2 regions of the Paucibacter sp. M5-1 genome follow, and region 2 is predicted to be linked to the other one. Evidence: predicted binding sites of a transcription regulator. Region 2 holds the regulator's gene; the other holds the start of a gene.
The links. Region 2 encodes sigma-54, which starts transcription at its own class of promoters, with help from an activator protein. Its sites were predicted from a motif close to TGGCANGNAANCTGCTTT; they were not measured.

Region 1 (7,404 bases), 820 kb from region 2:
ATCGGCACCTCGGTGCCTATCAGCTCCTCGGCCTCTAGCCCCGGCCAGGGGCCGCGGCCCTGGCGGATGCCGGCATGAAAACCCTCGCGCCCCAGATCGCTGAGCTGGGCTGTCGCGCTGATTTCCAGTGCCAGGTTCGGATGGCGGGCGCGCCAGCGCTGCATGCGCGGCAGCAGCCAGCGCTGCGCGAACGAGGGCAGCACCGACAGTCGCAGGCTCTGCGCCTCCAGCCCGGCCGCCGCAGCCGCCGCACTGACGCCGCGGTCCAGCTCGGCCAGGGCCTTGTTGACGCTGGCCAGCAAGGCCTCGCCGGCGTTGTTGAGCAGCAGGCGGCGGCCGCGCCGCTCGAACAGCGCATGGCCCAGCTGCGTCTCCAGCGCGCGCAGCTGGTGGCTCAGCGCGCTGTGCGTCAGGTGCAGGGTCTCGGCCGCCGCACGCAGATTCTGGGTCTGGGCGATGACGCGAAAGGTCGGCAGGGTGTTGAGCGGCAGGCGCGCCATGGCAGGCCCTCTGCTGGTTAGTTATTTCGACCATACCAGAGAAAAACAATCAATTCCATTGCCCAAGGCGGCGACCTATCCTGAGTTCACTCGATAGGAGATCCGCCATGCTTCACTCTGCCACCGGCGCTTGCGCCGACTCGCTCGCCCGCTCCGTCCCCGCATCCTTCGCTGACCGTTGGCATCGCTGGGGGCGGGGGCTGTGGTCGCTGCTTTTCGACACCGCCGCCCGCCCGAGCGAGCCCGAGCGGCTCGATGACCTGGATGCCCGCAGCTTGCGCGATATCGGCTGGTGGTGCGTCGGTAGTCGGCGTGCCGATCACGAGAACCTGGCAAGCCACCGCATCGATTTCTTTCTCTGAGCGGCGCCCCCGGATTGCGGGGGCGCCGCTTGCCAGTGCCGGTGCTTTGGGGACTAATGCACGAAGTCGTCAACTGCATGGCGCGAAGCAACAATGGCTTACAGACGCCGGTGTTGCCCCGTCCCTAAGCTGGGCGCCGGCCGGGATTGATCACCCCGGGCCGGCAGTAACAGGGAGTTTGCGAGAGCGATGATGCGGGCCACGGAGTCCGCGCAGGTCTCTCGTTCTGTACGGAGCAGCCACCATGGCGCTTACAGCAATTGCATTGGCCGCCAGTCTGGCCAGCAGCGGGACTTGTTCCTGGGACCCCGCCTCCCAGCAGACTTTCGATGGCGATGTCGCCACCGTGGTGGATCGCTTCCAGGATCTCTCGCCCGAACTCCGCGCCAAGCTGCGTCAGCGCATGGACCGGCAGCGCTTCGACGAGCTGGTCTGGATCCGGCGCGACGGCGTGTTCGGCGCCCAGAGCTATGGACAGGAACTGCAGGGATTGCAGATGTCCGCCGACGCAGTCTGCGCGCAACCGGATCGCTCGCAGTGGAGCGCGGTCATGGCGGAGCCGGCGCTGAGCTATTGCGAGGCGCGCCACTGCCTGCTGGTCACACTCAATGGCCGTCATGTGCTGCGCGTGGCACGCACCGGGCTCTCGACCGAGGCGACCCTGGCCGGTCTGGACCCACAGCAGGTGCTCAAGGAACAGCCGCCGGCCGCCGGCGTGCCGCAGCACGCGCCCGGCCGTTTGATCGTCGGCGCACGGGCCGGGCTGGCCGAGGGCGAGCTCGGCAAGATCAGCGGCCTGCATGGCGGCAAGGCGCGGCGCCTGGGGCGCAGCGATCTCTATGTCGTCGATCTGCCCGGCAATGCCTCGGAGAAGGCCGTGCAGGCCCTGCTTAGCAAGCATCCGCAGCTGCGCTTTGCCGAACTGGACCAGCGCGTCGCGCCGGCATTGGCCGTCAACGATCCCTATGCCGGCAGCCAGTGGCATCTCGGCAAGATCGGTGCACATCAGGCCTGGGATATCACGCAGGGAGCGGGCATCACGATTGCCGTGCTGGACTCCGGTATCGACGCCGCCCATCCGGACCTGGCCGCGCGCCTGGTGCCGGGCTGGAACGTCATCGACGGCAACTCGAACACCGCCGATGTCAATGGCCACGGCACGGCCGTCGCTGGCGCTGCGGTGGCCACGCTGAACAATGGCACCGGCGTTGCGGCCGTGGCCGGCCTGGCCCGGCTGATGCCGGTGCGCATCGCCGACGCCAATGCCTATGCCTACTGGAGCACGGTGGCTCAGGGTCTGATCTGGGCCGCCGACAACGGAGCGCGCGTGGCCAATATCAGCTATGGCGGCGTGACCGGCAGTTCCTCGGTGCGCAGCGCCGCCCAGTACATGAAGAGCAAGGGCGGCCTGGTGGTGGTGTCGGCCGGCAATACCGGCATCGAGGAAACCACCGGGGCGAGCACCAGCATGATCACGGTCTCGGCCACCGACGCGAATGACCAGCGCAGCAGCTGGTCCAGCTACGGCAGCTATGTGACCCTGGCCGCGCCCGGCCAGGACATCTGGACCACCACCCGCGGCGGTGGCTATCAGGCCTGGTGGGGCACCTCGCTGTCCAGCCCGGTGGTGGCCGGCGTGGTCGGGCTGATGATGGCGGCCAAGCCCTCGCTGGCCAGCGACCAGATCGAAAGCCTGCTCTACTCGACCGCGCTGGATCTGGGCACGGCCGGCCGCGACAAGCTCTACGGCCATGGTCGGGTCAATGCAGCGGCGGCGGTCCAGGCCAGCCTGGCGGCGCAGGCGCCTGACACCCAGGCACCGACGGTGGCGATCGGCGGCCCGCAGGGCGGCAGCACGGTCGGCGGCCTGGTGGCGGTGGATGTCAATGCCAGCGACAACGTCGGCGTCGTGCGGGTTGAGCTGCGCGCCAACGGCAGCCTGGTGGCCAGCGACACCAGCGCGCCCTATGCCTTCAGCTGGGATTCCAGCAAGGTGGCCAACGGTTCGGCAAGCCTGAGCGCTCAGGCCTTCGATGCGGCCGGCAACAGCGCTGCCTCGGCGGCGCTGACCGTCATGGTGTCGAACGCACCGGCCGTGACCGTGGTCGACAGCACGCCCCCGGTGGTGGCCATCAGCAACCCTGCCAACGGCGCCAAGGTGTCGGGCACGGTCGGCATTACGGTGCAGGCCTCCGATGATTCTGGTGCGGCCGGCATCACGCAGACCTTGTTGATCGATGGCAAGGTGGTCGCCACGGCCAACGGTGGCACGCTCAGCTACAGCTGGAATACCCGCAAGCTCAAGGCCGGCGCCCACAGCATCAGTGCTACCGCCAAGGATGCCGCCGGCAACACCCGCAGCATCAGCATCCAGGTCAGCCTCTGAAAGCAAAGAAACCCGCCTGCCGGCGGGTTTCTTGATCGAAGAAGCTGAGACTTCAGGCGACGACTTTGCGACGACGACCGGCTGCCGCGCCCAGCAGGGCCAATCCTGCCAAGGCCAGGCTGCCCGGCTCCGGCACGGTGGAACCACCGCCGCCGCCGCTGCCACCGCCGCCGCCATCGTCACCCTCGCGACCCCAGATCGATACATGCGAGATGGCTCCACCATTGGGCCAGAAACCGTCGAGGAAGATGCTCTCGGTACCGTCCCAGGCGCTCAGGTCGTAGAAGTAGTAGGACGGGGCATGATTGCCATCCTTGATGGCCATATAGCAGTCGGGGCAGGCGATGCTGGCGCCGCTGAGGTACTCGATCAAGGCATCGGCCGGGTCGTTGGCCGGATTCGAGAATGTCGTCTTGTAGCTGCCTGCAAAGGTTCCGGAGTCTGAACCCAGGCCTGATCCGCCCGAGACATCCGATTTGTAGAGCAGGCTCAAGGAGCCGTCCGGTGCGCCAAGACCGAACTGTGAATAGACGCAGTCGGGTTCGCAGTTCGAGTTGCCAAGATTGGCGCCGATCATGCCGACCGAGCTGGGTGTCAAAGTCAGGGTGGCCTGAGCAGGCATGCTGGTCGCCGCCAGGGCCAGGCCAAGGGCCGCAAGCAGTGACGAGGGGCTGGACAAGGCTTTGGAAAGGACCTGGGACTTCATGGCTGTTCTCCTTGGCTGGCTTTGGGCTGGCTGGTGAAGCAAGAAAAGCAAACTTGATGCCATTTACCTAAGTCATTGTTTTGTAATCTGTTTGTAACTTGGCCTGGCGCCGAGTGGCGGAATTTGTAAAGTCAACCGACAAACATGGGGGCAGGTGACAGGTCTGCTTGATGCCGGCACGCCGGTTGCTCATCCATCATGGTCATTGGTTTTCTGGCCAGCCTGGGGCAAACCCCTGTCTGTACTTTGTATCCAAAGTCCATCGCGCGACCGAGGCGCCGGCCGACTAGCGTCAGAATGGCGGCTGTTGTAGGCAGAGCCAGCGGTGCGGTCGATGAATCTTGTGAGTGGTGGGGAAGCCCCGGAAGCGTTTGAATGGCAGAGCCGCGTGCGTCTGGTCGACGAGGTAGCGCGGGTGCTGCGCCAGCGCATCTATACCGGCTTCTACCCGCCCGGCGAGCTGCTGCGCCAGGTGCAGCTGTCGGAAGACCTGAAGGTCAGCCGCACGCCGCTGCGCGAGGCGCTGCGCATGCTGCAGAGCGAGGGCCTGGTCGAGGCCGACGGGGTGCGCGGCGTCAGCGTCGCGCGGGCCGACCGGCGCCGGCTGCTGGACGCCTACACGATGCGCGAGATGCTGGACGGCCTGGCCGCACGCCAGGCGGCCGAGCGCGGCGCCGAGCGCGCGCATGCGCTGCTCGACCCGATGATCGCGGCCCAGCGCCGCACCTTGGAGCCCTGGTCGCCGGCCGACTACACCCGCTTCAATGTGGACTTCCACTCGGCCATCATCGCGCTGGCCGACAATGAGTTTCTCAACGCCCAGCTGGCCCTGGTGCGCAAGACCTCGCAGGTGTTTGCGCCGGCCGTGCTGATCAGCCATGAGCGCGCCGGCCCCGCCATCGCGGAGCATGAGCGCATCGTCGCGGCGATTGCCTCGGGCGATGGCGACGCCGCCGAGCGCCTGGGCCGCGCCCATATCCACGAGACGATTCTGTGCCTGCGGCGCGAGCTGGATGGCGGCGCGCCCCACGGCGCGACGGTGCCGCCTGCCGTGATCGGGCGTCGGCGCCCGGCCGCATGAGCCTGTTCCTGCTCAAGCGCTTTGCCACGCTGATCGCCACGCTGCTGGCGGCCTCCTTGCTGGTGTTTGGCGTGCTGGAGGTGCTGCCCGGCAATGCGGCCCAGCTCTTGATGGGGCCGGATGCCGCGCCCGAGGCGGTGGCCGCACTGGCCGAAAAACTGGGCCTCAACGACAGCGCCTGGACCCGCTACGGGGCCTGGCTGGCGGGGCTGCTGCTGCGCGGCGATATGGGCTTGTCTTACGCCTACAGCACGCCGGTGGCCGAGCTGATTGCCGAGCGCCTGGCGTTGACCGTGCCGCTGGCGCTGATCGCGATGGCGCTGACCACGGTGATCGCGCTGTCGGCCGGCGTCTATGCGGCCTCGCGCCACAACCAGGCCGGCGATGTCGGCATCATGGGCCTGAGCCAGCTGGGCATCGCGGTGCCGAATTTCTGGTTCGCGATCCTGCTGATCCTGCTGTTCGCGGTGCATCTGCAATGGCTGCCGGCCGGTGGCTTCCCGGGCTGGCGCGAGGACGATGGTGGCGGCATCTGGCCGGCGCTGCAGGCCCTGCTGCTGCCGGCCGTCTCGCTGGCCGTGGTGCAGGCGGCCATCCTGGCCCGCATCACCCGCTCGGCGATGCTGGAGGTCTTGCGCGAGGATTTCGTCCGCAGCGCGCGTGCCAAGGGCCTGAGCCGGCGCGGCGCGCTGTGGGGCCATGCGCTGCGCAACGCGATGATTCCGGTGCTGACCGTGATGGGCCTGCAGTTCGCCAATCTGCTGGCCGGCACCATCGTGGTCGAGAACGTGTTCTATCTGCCGGGCCTGGGCCGGCTGATCTTCCAGGCCATCGCCAACCGCGATCTGATCGTGGTGCGCAATGCGGTGCTGCTGCTGGCGGTCATGGTGATCGTCGTCAACTTCGTCGTCGATGTGCTCTATGCCTGGATCGATCCGCGCATCAAGGCGGCGGATCTATGAGGCGCGCGCTGAAACACCCCAGCTTTGTTCTTGGCGCCGCGCTGACCGCGCTGCTGCTGCTGGCGGCCCTGCTGTCCCTGCTCTGGACCCCCTGGCCGCCCTACGAGATCGACATCCCGGCCAAGCTGCAGGCGCCCAGCGCGGCCCACTGGCTGGGCACCGACGCGCTGGGCCGCGACATCGCCAGCCTGCTGCTGCTGGGCGCGCGCAACTCCATCCTGGTCGGCGTGATCGCCGTGGGCATCGGTCTTGGCATCGGTACCCTGCTGGGCCTGTGGGCGGCGGCGCGGCGCGGCTGGGTCGAGGAGGCGGTGATGCGCTTCTCGGACTTCAGCTTCGCCTTCCCGGCCATCCTGCTGGCCATCATGATGACGGCGGTGTTCGGCCCCGGCATCGTCAACGCCATCATCGCGATCGGCATCCACAACATCCCGACCTTCGCCCGCATCAGCCGCGCCAGCGCCAAGGCGCAATGGGCGCGCGACTATGTGCTGGCCGCGCGGGCCTGCGGCAAGGGCGCCTGGCGCATCAGCGTCGAGCATGTGCTGCCGAACATCGCCTCGGTGCTGATCGTGCAGGCGACGATCCAGTTCGCGCTGGCGATACTCGCCGAGGCCGCGCTGTCCTATCTGGGCCTGGGCACCCAGCCGCCCGAGCCCAGCTGGGGCCGCATGCTGGCCGAGGCGCAGACGCTGATGTTCCAGGCGCCGCTGCTGGCGGTTTTCCCCGGTCTGGCCATCATGGCCGCGGTGCTGGGACTGAATCTGCTGGGAGATGGCTTGCGCGACCTGCTCGACCCCAAGCTGGCGAGGGCGCGCTGATGCTGGAAGTCAAGGACCTGCGCGTGCAGCTGCAGACCCGGCGCGGCCCGGCCGAGGCGGTGCGCGGCCTGAGCTTCGAGCTGGCGCGCGGAGAGACGCTGGGCCTGATCGGCGAATCGGGCTGCGGCAAGTCGCTGACTGCGCTGGCGCTGATGGGCTTGCTGCCCGACAGCGCCCAGGTCAGCGGCGAAATCCGCTTCCAGGGTCAGGACTTGCTGGCGCTGAGTGACCGCGAGCGCAGCGCGCTGCGCGGCAACCGCATGGCCATGGTGTTCCAGGAGCCGATGACGGCGCTGAACCCGCTGCACCGTGTCGGCGCCCAGGTGGCCGAGGCGCTGCGCCTGCACCGGGGCTGGGGCGCGGCGCCGGCGCTGGAGGAGGCGGTGCGCCTGCTGGACCGCGTCGGCCTGCCCGACGCGAGGCGGCGTGCCTTGGCCTATCCGCACGAGCTGTCCGGTGGTCAGCGCCAGCGGGTGAGCATCGCGATGGCGCTGGCCTGCGAGCCCGATCTGCTGATCGCCGACGAACCGACCACCGCGCTGGATGTGACGATACAGGGCCAGATCCTGGACCTGCTGGCCGAGCT
Region 2 (7,404 bases):
TGGCTTGCACCGCCGCGATGCAGCTGGCGCGACCGCTGAAGAAGAATCCGCGCGAGCTGGCGCAAGCCCTGATCGAGGCGCTGCAGCGCCGAGCGGCCTTCCAGCAATGGGTGGAGGCGCTGGAGATTGCCGGGCCCGGCTTTATCAATATCCGTCTGAAGGCCGCCGCCAAGCAGGCCGTTGTCGCCGAGGTGCTGGGGGCCGGCGCCGGCTTCGGCGCGCAGCCGGCCAATGGCCAGCATGTGATGGTCGAGTTCGTCTCGGCCAACCCGACCGGCCCGCTGCACCTGGGCCATGCGCGCCAGGCCGCGCTGGGCGATTCGATCTGTAGCCTGTTCGCGACCCAGGGCTGGGATGTCACCCGCGAGTTCTATTACAACGACGCCGGCGTGCAGATCGCGACCCTGGCCCACTCCACCCAGTGCCGCCTCAAGGGCCTGAAACCCGGCGATGCCGGCTGGCCCGAGTCGGCCTACAACGGCGAGTACATCCAGGACATCGCCGACGACTTCCTGGCCAGGAAGACCGTCAAGGCCGATGACCGCGAATTCACCGCCTCCGGCGACATCGAAGACCTGGACAGCATCCGCCAGTTCGCCGTCGCCTATCTACGCCACGAGCAAGACCTGGACCTGCAGGCCTTCGGCCTGAAGTTCGACAACTACTTCCTCGAATCCAGTCTCTATCAGACCGGCGCGGTCGAAGCCACCGTGGTCAAGCTGCTGGCCTCCGGCAAGACCTTCGAGGAAGGCGGCGCGCTGTGGCTGCGCACGACCGACTACGGTGACGACAAGGACCGCGTGATGCGCAAGTCCGACGGCACGTACACCTACTTCCTGCCCGATGTGGCCTACCACATCGACAAATTCCAGCGCGGCTACACCAAGTGCATCAATGTGCAGGGCACCGATCATCACGGCACGATCGCCCGGGTGCGCGGCGGCCTGCAGGCGGCCGATGTCGGCATTCCGCAGGGCTTCCCCGACTATGTGCTGCACAAGATGGTGCTGGTGATGCGCGGCGGCGAGGAGGTCAAGCTCTCCAAGCGCGCGGGCTCCTATGTGACCATGCGCGACCTGATCGACTGGACCAGCCGCGACGCGGTGCGCTTCTTCCTGACCAGCCGCAAGGCCGACACCGAGTTCACCTTCGACATCGATCTGGCGCTGAAGCAGAACGACGAGAACCCGGTGTTCTATGTGCAGTACGCCCACGCCCGCATCTGCTCCATCATCCGCAACTGGGTGGCCGCCGGCGGCGACGAGAGCCAGTTCGGCGGCGCCGATCTGAGCCTGCTGACAGCCCCGACCGAGGCCGCGCTGATGCTCAAGCTGGCCGACTATCCGCGCATGCTCAGCGGCGCGGCCGAGGGCCTGGCGCCGCATGATGTGGCCTTCTATCTGCGCGATCTGGCCGGCGCCTTCCACAGCTACTATGCGGCCGAGCGCGTGCTGGACCAGGCGCCCGAGCTGACCCGCTCCCGCGCCGCACTGCTGGCCGCCACCCGCCAGGTGCTGCGCAATGCGCTGGCCGTGCTGGGCGTCAGCGCGCCGGAAGTGATGTCACGTGAAACTCTGGAGAATTCATGAGCCGAGCTCAAGCGCAGCGTCAGCAGCGGGGTGGATTTGTACTGGGATTGATCGTCGGGCTTTTGCTGGGGCTGGGCATCGCGCTCGGTGTCGCGCTCTACATCACCAAGGTGCCGATTCCCTTCATCAACAAGGTGCCGCAACGCACAGCAGACCATGACGCGCAGGAAGCCGAGCGCAACCGCAACTGGGACCCCAATGCCGCGCTGAGCCCCCGCCCCGGCGCCAAGGCGGCCAGCGGCGTGCTGAGCCCCGCCCCCGTGCCGGCGCCGGCCGTCACGACGCCAGCGCCCGCGCCCGTCACCCCAGCCCCGGTCCCCGCCGCCGCACCGGCCGCCAGCGCCAAGCCCATCGCGACCGCGCCGGCCGCTACACCCGCCACTGCGCCCGCCAAGGCGGCCAGTGCCGCCGCAGCCGATAGCTATCTTTACTTCGTCCAGGCCGGGGCCTACACCCGCTCCGACGATGCCGAACAGCAGCGCGCCAAGCTGGCGATGCAGGGCTTCAGCGCCAAGGTCTACGAGCGCGAGCAATCGGGCCGCGTGGTGTTCCGCGTGCGCATCGGGCCGATGGACGGCCGCGACGAGGCCGAGGGCCTGCAGCGCAAGGTCGAGGCCGCCGGCATCGAGGCGAATCTGGTGCGCGTCCAGCGCTGAGCGGTCAACTCGCTTAGGATGCAGGCGTTGTCTGTTAATGCTGCCTCGCAAAGGATTTCAGGATGAAGCGTCGTGATTTTTCGGCCCAGCTGGGCTTGTCCGGTCTGGCCCTGGCTGTGCCGGGCCTGAGCCTGGCCCAGGGCGGCCCGCAAGAGGGCAAGCATTACCAGCGCCTGGCGCAGCCGCTGGCGGGCACGCCGGGCAAGATCGAGGTGGTGGAATTCTTCTGGTACGGCTGCCCGCACTGCAATGCCTTCGAGCCGGTGGTGGCCGACTGGGTCAAGCAGTTGCCCGCCGACGTCAGCTTCCGCCATGTGCATGTGGCTTTCCGTGCCAATGTGAAGCTGCACCAGCGCCTGTTCTATGCACTTGAAGCGCTGGGCAAGGAAAAAGATGTGCGCGCCCGCGTCTTTGCCGCGATGCACCGCGAGGGCAAGGCCCTGGACAGCGTCAAGGCCATGACCGAGTTCCTGACGCCGCTGGGCATCGAGGCGGACAAGTTCACCCAGGCCTACAACTCCTTCGGCGTGCAGACCAAATGCACCCAGGCCGAGAAGCTCAGCGAGGCCTATCGCATCGACGGCGTGCCGGCCCTGGGCGTCGGCGGCCGCTTCTGGACCTCGCCGTCGCTGGCCTCGGCCGGCCAGCGTGTCAGCGAGATCGAATCGGGCCAGCGCGCGCTGGCCACGGTGGACTTCCTGATCCAGCGTCTGCGCAGCGGCAAGGCCTGACCCCGCCCGGGCCCCAATCCGGGGCTAGAATGGTCTGCAAGAACTGTGCCGCCATGAACAACAGACCCGCCCCCCTCCGATTGATGCTGCTTGCCCTGGCGCTGGCCGCCGGCGGCTGGGCGGGCTCCGCACAGGCCGAGAAGGCCGACCGCAACAAGCCGATCAATATCGACTACGACCGCGGCGGGGTCGACTTCGTCAAGCAGCGCACCGAATTCAGCGGCAATGTCGTGCTCAGCAAGGGCAGCATGGTGATGCGCGCGGCCCGCATGGATGTGCGCGAGACCAGCGACGGCTACCAGCAGGCCTATGCCAGCGGCGAGGCCGGCAAGCCGGTGACCTTCCGCCAGGCCCGCGATGTGCCGGGCGAGGCGGTCGAGGGCTCGGCCGACCAGGTCGAGTACGACAGCCGCTCCGACACCGTGCGCTTCGTCGGCAATGCGGTGGTGCGGCGCATGCGCGGCGCCACCGTGGCCGACGAGGTGGTCGGTGCGGTGATCCATTACGACAACCGTTCCGAGGTCTTCAGCATCGAGGGCGGCCAGACCTCGCCCCACCCGGCCGGCCGCGGCCGCATGGTGCTGATGCCGCGCGCGGCGGCGGCCTCCGAGCCGGCCGCTCCCGAGCCGGCCCTGCCGCTGCAGACCAGCCCAGGCTTGCAACAGCCGCGCAAGCCTTCATGACGGCCGCCACCCCGGAACCCAGCGCCGCCCTCAGCCGCCTGGAGGCCGAGGGCCTGCAGAAAAGCTATGGCGTGCGCAAGGTGGTCAAGAACGTCCATCTCGATGTGCACAGCGGCGAGGTGGTCGGCCTGCTTGGCCCCAACGGCGCCGGCAAGACCACCAGCTTCTACATGATCGTCGGCCTGGTGCGCGCCGATGCCGGCGAGATCCGCATCGACGGCCGGGCCGTGCAGCGCCTGCCCATCCACCAGCGCTCGCGCCTGGGCCTGTCCTATCTGCCGCAGGAAGCCTCGATCTTCCGCAAGCTGACGGTCGAGGAGAACATCCGCGCGGTGCTGGAGTTGCAGCAGGACGAAAACGGCCGCGCCTGGTCGAGCGCCCGCATCAACGAGGCGCTGGAAAAGCTGCTGGACGAGCTGAGCATCGAGAAGCTGCGCGACAGCCCGGCGCCGGCGCTCTCGGGCGGCGAGCGTCGCCGTGTCGAGATCGCCCGCGCGCTGGCCACCCAGCCGCGCTTCATCCTGCTGGACGAACCCTTCGCCGGCGTCGACCCGATCGCGGTGCTGGAGATCCAGCGCATCATCCGCTTTCTGAAGAGCCGCGGCATCGGTGTGCTGATCACCGACCACAATGTGCGCGAGACCCTGGGCATCTGCGACCGCGCCTACATCATCAGCGAGGGCACGGTGCTGGCCGAGGGCACGCCGCACGAGATTGTTGACAACGCCGACGTGCGCAAGGTCTATCTGGGCGAACATTTCCGTATGTAGGCCCATGAAACAGAGCTTACAGGTCCGCCTCAGCCAGCATCTGGCGCTCACGCCCCAGCTGCAGCAATCGATCCGTCTGCTGCAGCTGTCGACACTGGAGCTGAACCAGGAAGTCGAGCAGATGCTGGCCCAGAACCCGCTGCTCGAAACGGAGGAGGAATTTCCCGACGCGCCGGCCGCCGCCGAGCTGCCGGAGATCCGCAAGGCCCAGGACGAGATCGGCGCCGACAGCGGCGCCGGCGAGCCCGAGACCACGCCCGAGATCCAGGCCGAGGACTTCGGCGCCACCGAGCGCGAGGACTGGGAAAACGGCACCGAGCGAGATGACTTCGACGGCATCCGCGAGCTGCCGAGCAATAGCGGCTCCGGCAGCGGCGACGAAGACGGCGAGCGACCCGAGCAGGACTCGCCGGGCCTGAGCCTGCAGGAGCACCTGAACCAACAGCTGGCCGGCATGATGCTGAGCCCCGAGGATCGCGCCGCGCTCTATGTGTTGATCGAGTCGCTCAACGAGGACGGCTATCTGGAGGACAGCCTCGAAGAGCTGGTCGAATCGCTGGCCGGCGAGGCGGATCCAGAGGCGCGTGACGAGTTGCTGGACCGGCTGCGCTGCGCCCTCAAATGGCTGCAAAGCCTGGAACCGCTGGGCGTCGGCGCCCGCGACCTGCCCGAATGCCTGATCCTGCAGCTGCGCGCACGGCCGCGCAGCGAGGCCCAGGTGGTGGCCATCCTGGTGTGCAAGCAGCATCTGGAGCTGCTGGCCAAGCGCGATCTGAAGAAGCTGATGGCGCTGACCGGCGCCGACGAGGCCTTGCTGCGCGAGGCCCAGGCCCTGATCACCAGTCTCGAGCCCAAGCCGGGCCGCCAGTTCGCGCGCGGCCAGGCCCAGGCGGTGATCCCGGATGTGATCGTGCACAAGGTCGGCCGCGAGTTCCGCGTGATGCTGAACCCCGAGGTCGCGCCCAAGCTGCGCATCAACGAGCTCTATGCCCAGGCACTGCGCGCCACCCGCGGCGGCGTCAGCAACTCGCCGCTGGGCGCCCAGCTGCAGGAAGCGCGCTGGTTCATCAAGAACATCCAGCAGCGCTTCGACACCATCCTGCGGGTCTCGCAGGCCATCGTCGAGCGGCAAAAAGGCTTCTTCACCCATGGCGAGCTGGCGATGAAGCCGCTGGTGCTACGAGAAATAGCCGATGAGCTGGGCCTGCACGAGTCGACCATCTCGCGCGTGACGAATGCCAAGTACATGGCAACCCGCTTCGGCACCTTCGAGCTGAAGTACTTCTTCGGTTCGGGCCTGAACACCGAGGCCGGCGGCAATGCCTCCAGCACGGCGGTGCGCGCGCTGATCAAGCAGTTCGTCGCGGCCGAGGACGCGGCCAAGCCGCTGTCCGACAGCGCGCTGTCGAACATGCTCGAAGAGCAAGGCATCCAGGTCGCCCGCCGCACCGTCGCCAAGTACCGCGAAGCTCTGAAGATCGCGCCGGCGAATCTGCGCAAGGCGATGTGAAAGCTCCGCAATAAGGATGTCCATGAAAGCTCAGACTACAAGCGCGCTCTTGATCCTGCTGTGCAACTCAGCATTGGCGATCGATGATGCGGCGGTTCGTCAATGCCGCAGCCTGAACGAAACTCAGGCCCGGCTGGCCTGCTACGACGCCTTGCCGCTGACGGACATCACCCCGACTGCCACGGTCAAACCGGCGCCCGCTGCGTCAACAGAGCAGTTCGGCCTGCAACGCCCGCCGGGCCAGATCGACACTATCCAGAGCCACATCCCAGGCCGCTTCGAGGGTTGGCGGCCACAACAAACCTTGCGCCTGGCCAATGGCCAGCTCTGGCAGATCAGCGACGACAGCAGCGGCGTCCACAGCATAGAGAACCCGAAAGTGACGATACGCCGCGGCTTCATGGGCGCTTTCTATATGGAGATCGAAGGACGCAATCAGGCGCCGCGTGTTCAACGCCTGCGCTGACGGGAAGGCCGTCTATTGACTTGAATCAAGAGCATTGACGCGGTTCCTGGCTACTGTGCCAACCCGCGCCCATGCTCTCGACCGATCTCGCCCCTCTCCGCCCGCCAATCCACATCGCCCGCCAATGGCTGGCCCTGCTCGCCGCCGCCAGTCTGGCCTGGGCTGGCGCGGCCTGGTGGCTGCAGACCGAGCGCAGCGCGCTGCAGCGGCACGAAAGCGAGAAGCTGCAAGTGCTGGTGCAGACGCTGGACGGCATCGTCTCGCAGCAGATGCTGGCGATCAAGGCGGCGCTGGACACCGTGGCCGTGCAGCGCCGGGGCTGGCGCGCCGAGCGGCTGCCGCAGGACAGCGCCGCGCTGCTGCAGACCCTGGCACGCGCCATGCCCGGCGTGCGCGTGCTGATGCTGGTCGATGCCCAGGGTCGGGTGCGAGCCAGCTCGGTGCCGCAGCTGCTGGGCCTGGATGTGCGCTCGCGCGACTACTTCAGCATGCCGCAACAGCGGCCCGATCCCGGGCTGCTCTATGTCTCGCCGCCGTTTCGCAGCGTCATGGGCGTGCACACGCTGACGCTGGCGCGGGCCTTGTTCGATGCCCAAGGCCGTTTCGAGGGCGTGGTCACCGCCAGCCTGGACCCGGACTACTTCCGCCTGGTGCTGGAGACCGCCCAGCCCTCGCCCGACACCTGGAGTGCACTGGCACACACCGGCGGCTTGCTGTTCAGCATGACGCCGCCCGATGAGCGCTGGATAGGCCGCAATCTGCTGGCCATGCCGGACTCCATCCTGGCCCGCCATCTGGCCAGCGGCCAAAGCGCCAGCCTGCACCGCATGCGCGCCCAGATCAGCCAGGACGAGCGCTTGGCCGCCGCCCGCCATGTCAGCCCGGCCGGCTTGCGCACCGATGCCGGCCTGCTGGTGGCCGTCGGGCGGGCGCTGCAAGGCATCGAGGCGCCCTGGCGGCGCCAGCTCCATGCGGTGCTGCTGATCGGCGGCCTGCTGT

Region 1: O5M90_RS18305 (PEP-CTERM sorting domain-containing protein) is a predicted target of sigma-54. The motif match lies at 3,999-4,016, and genes of this name have one in related genera.

The regions. Positions count from the first base shown of each region.
Region 1 is NZ_JAPZLM020000001.1:3,884,767-3,892,170, forward strand. It holds gene O5M90_RS18290 (LysR substrate-binding domain-containing protein) at 1-500, opposite strand, end outside; gene O5M90_RS18295 (hypothetical protein) at 608-862, shown strand; gene O5M90_RS18300 (MHFG family PEP-CTERM protein) at 1,107-3,248, shown strand; gene O5M90_RS18305 (PEP-CTERM sorting domain-containing protein) at 3,301-3,954, opposite strand; gene O5M90_RS18310 (GntR family transcriptional regulator) at 4,289-5,035, shown strand; gene O5M90_RS18315 (ABC transporter permease) at 5,032-5,997, shown strand; gene O5M90_RS18320 (ABC transporter permease) at 5,994-6,818, shown strand; gene O5M90_RS18325 (ABC transporter ATP-binding protein) at 6,818-7,404, shown strand, end outside.
Region 2 is NZ_JAPZLM020000001.1:3,064,133-3,071,536, forward strand. It holds gene argS (arginine--tRNA ligase) at 1-1,589, shown strand, start outside; gene O5M90_RS14340 (SPOR domain-containing protein) at 1,586-2,245, shown strand; gene O5M90_RS14345 (thiol:disulfide interchange protein DsbA/DsbL) at 2,308-2,976, shown strand; gene lptA (lipopolysaccharide transport periplasmic protein LptA) at 3,030-3,659, shown strand; gene lptB (LPS export ABC transporter ATP-binding protein) at 3,656-4,429, shown strand; gene O5M90_RS14360 (RNA polymerase factor sigma-54) at 4,434-5,939, shown strand; gene O5M90_RS14365 (hypothetical protein) at 5,962-6,405, shown strand; gene O5M90_RS14370 (bifunctional diguanylate cyclase/phosphodiesterase) at 6,477-7,404, shown strand, end outside.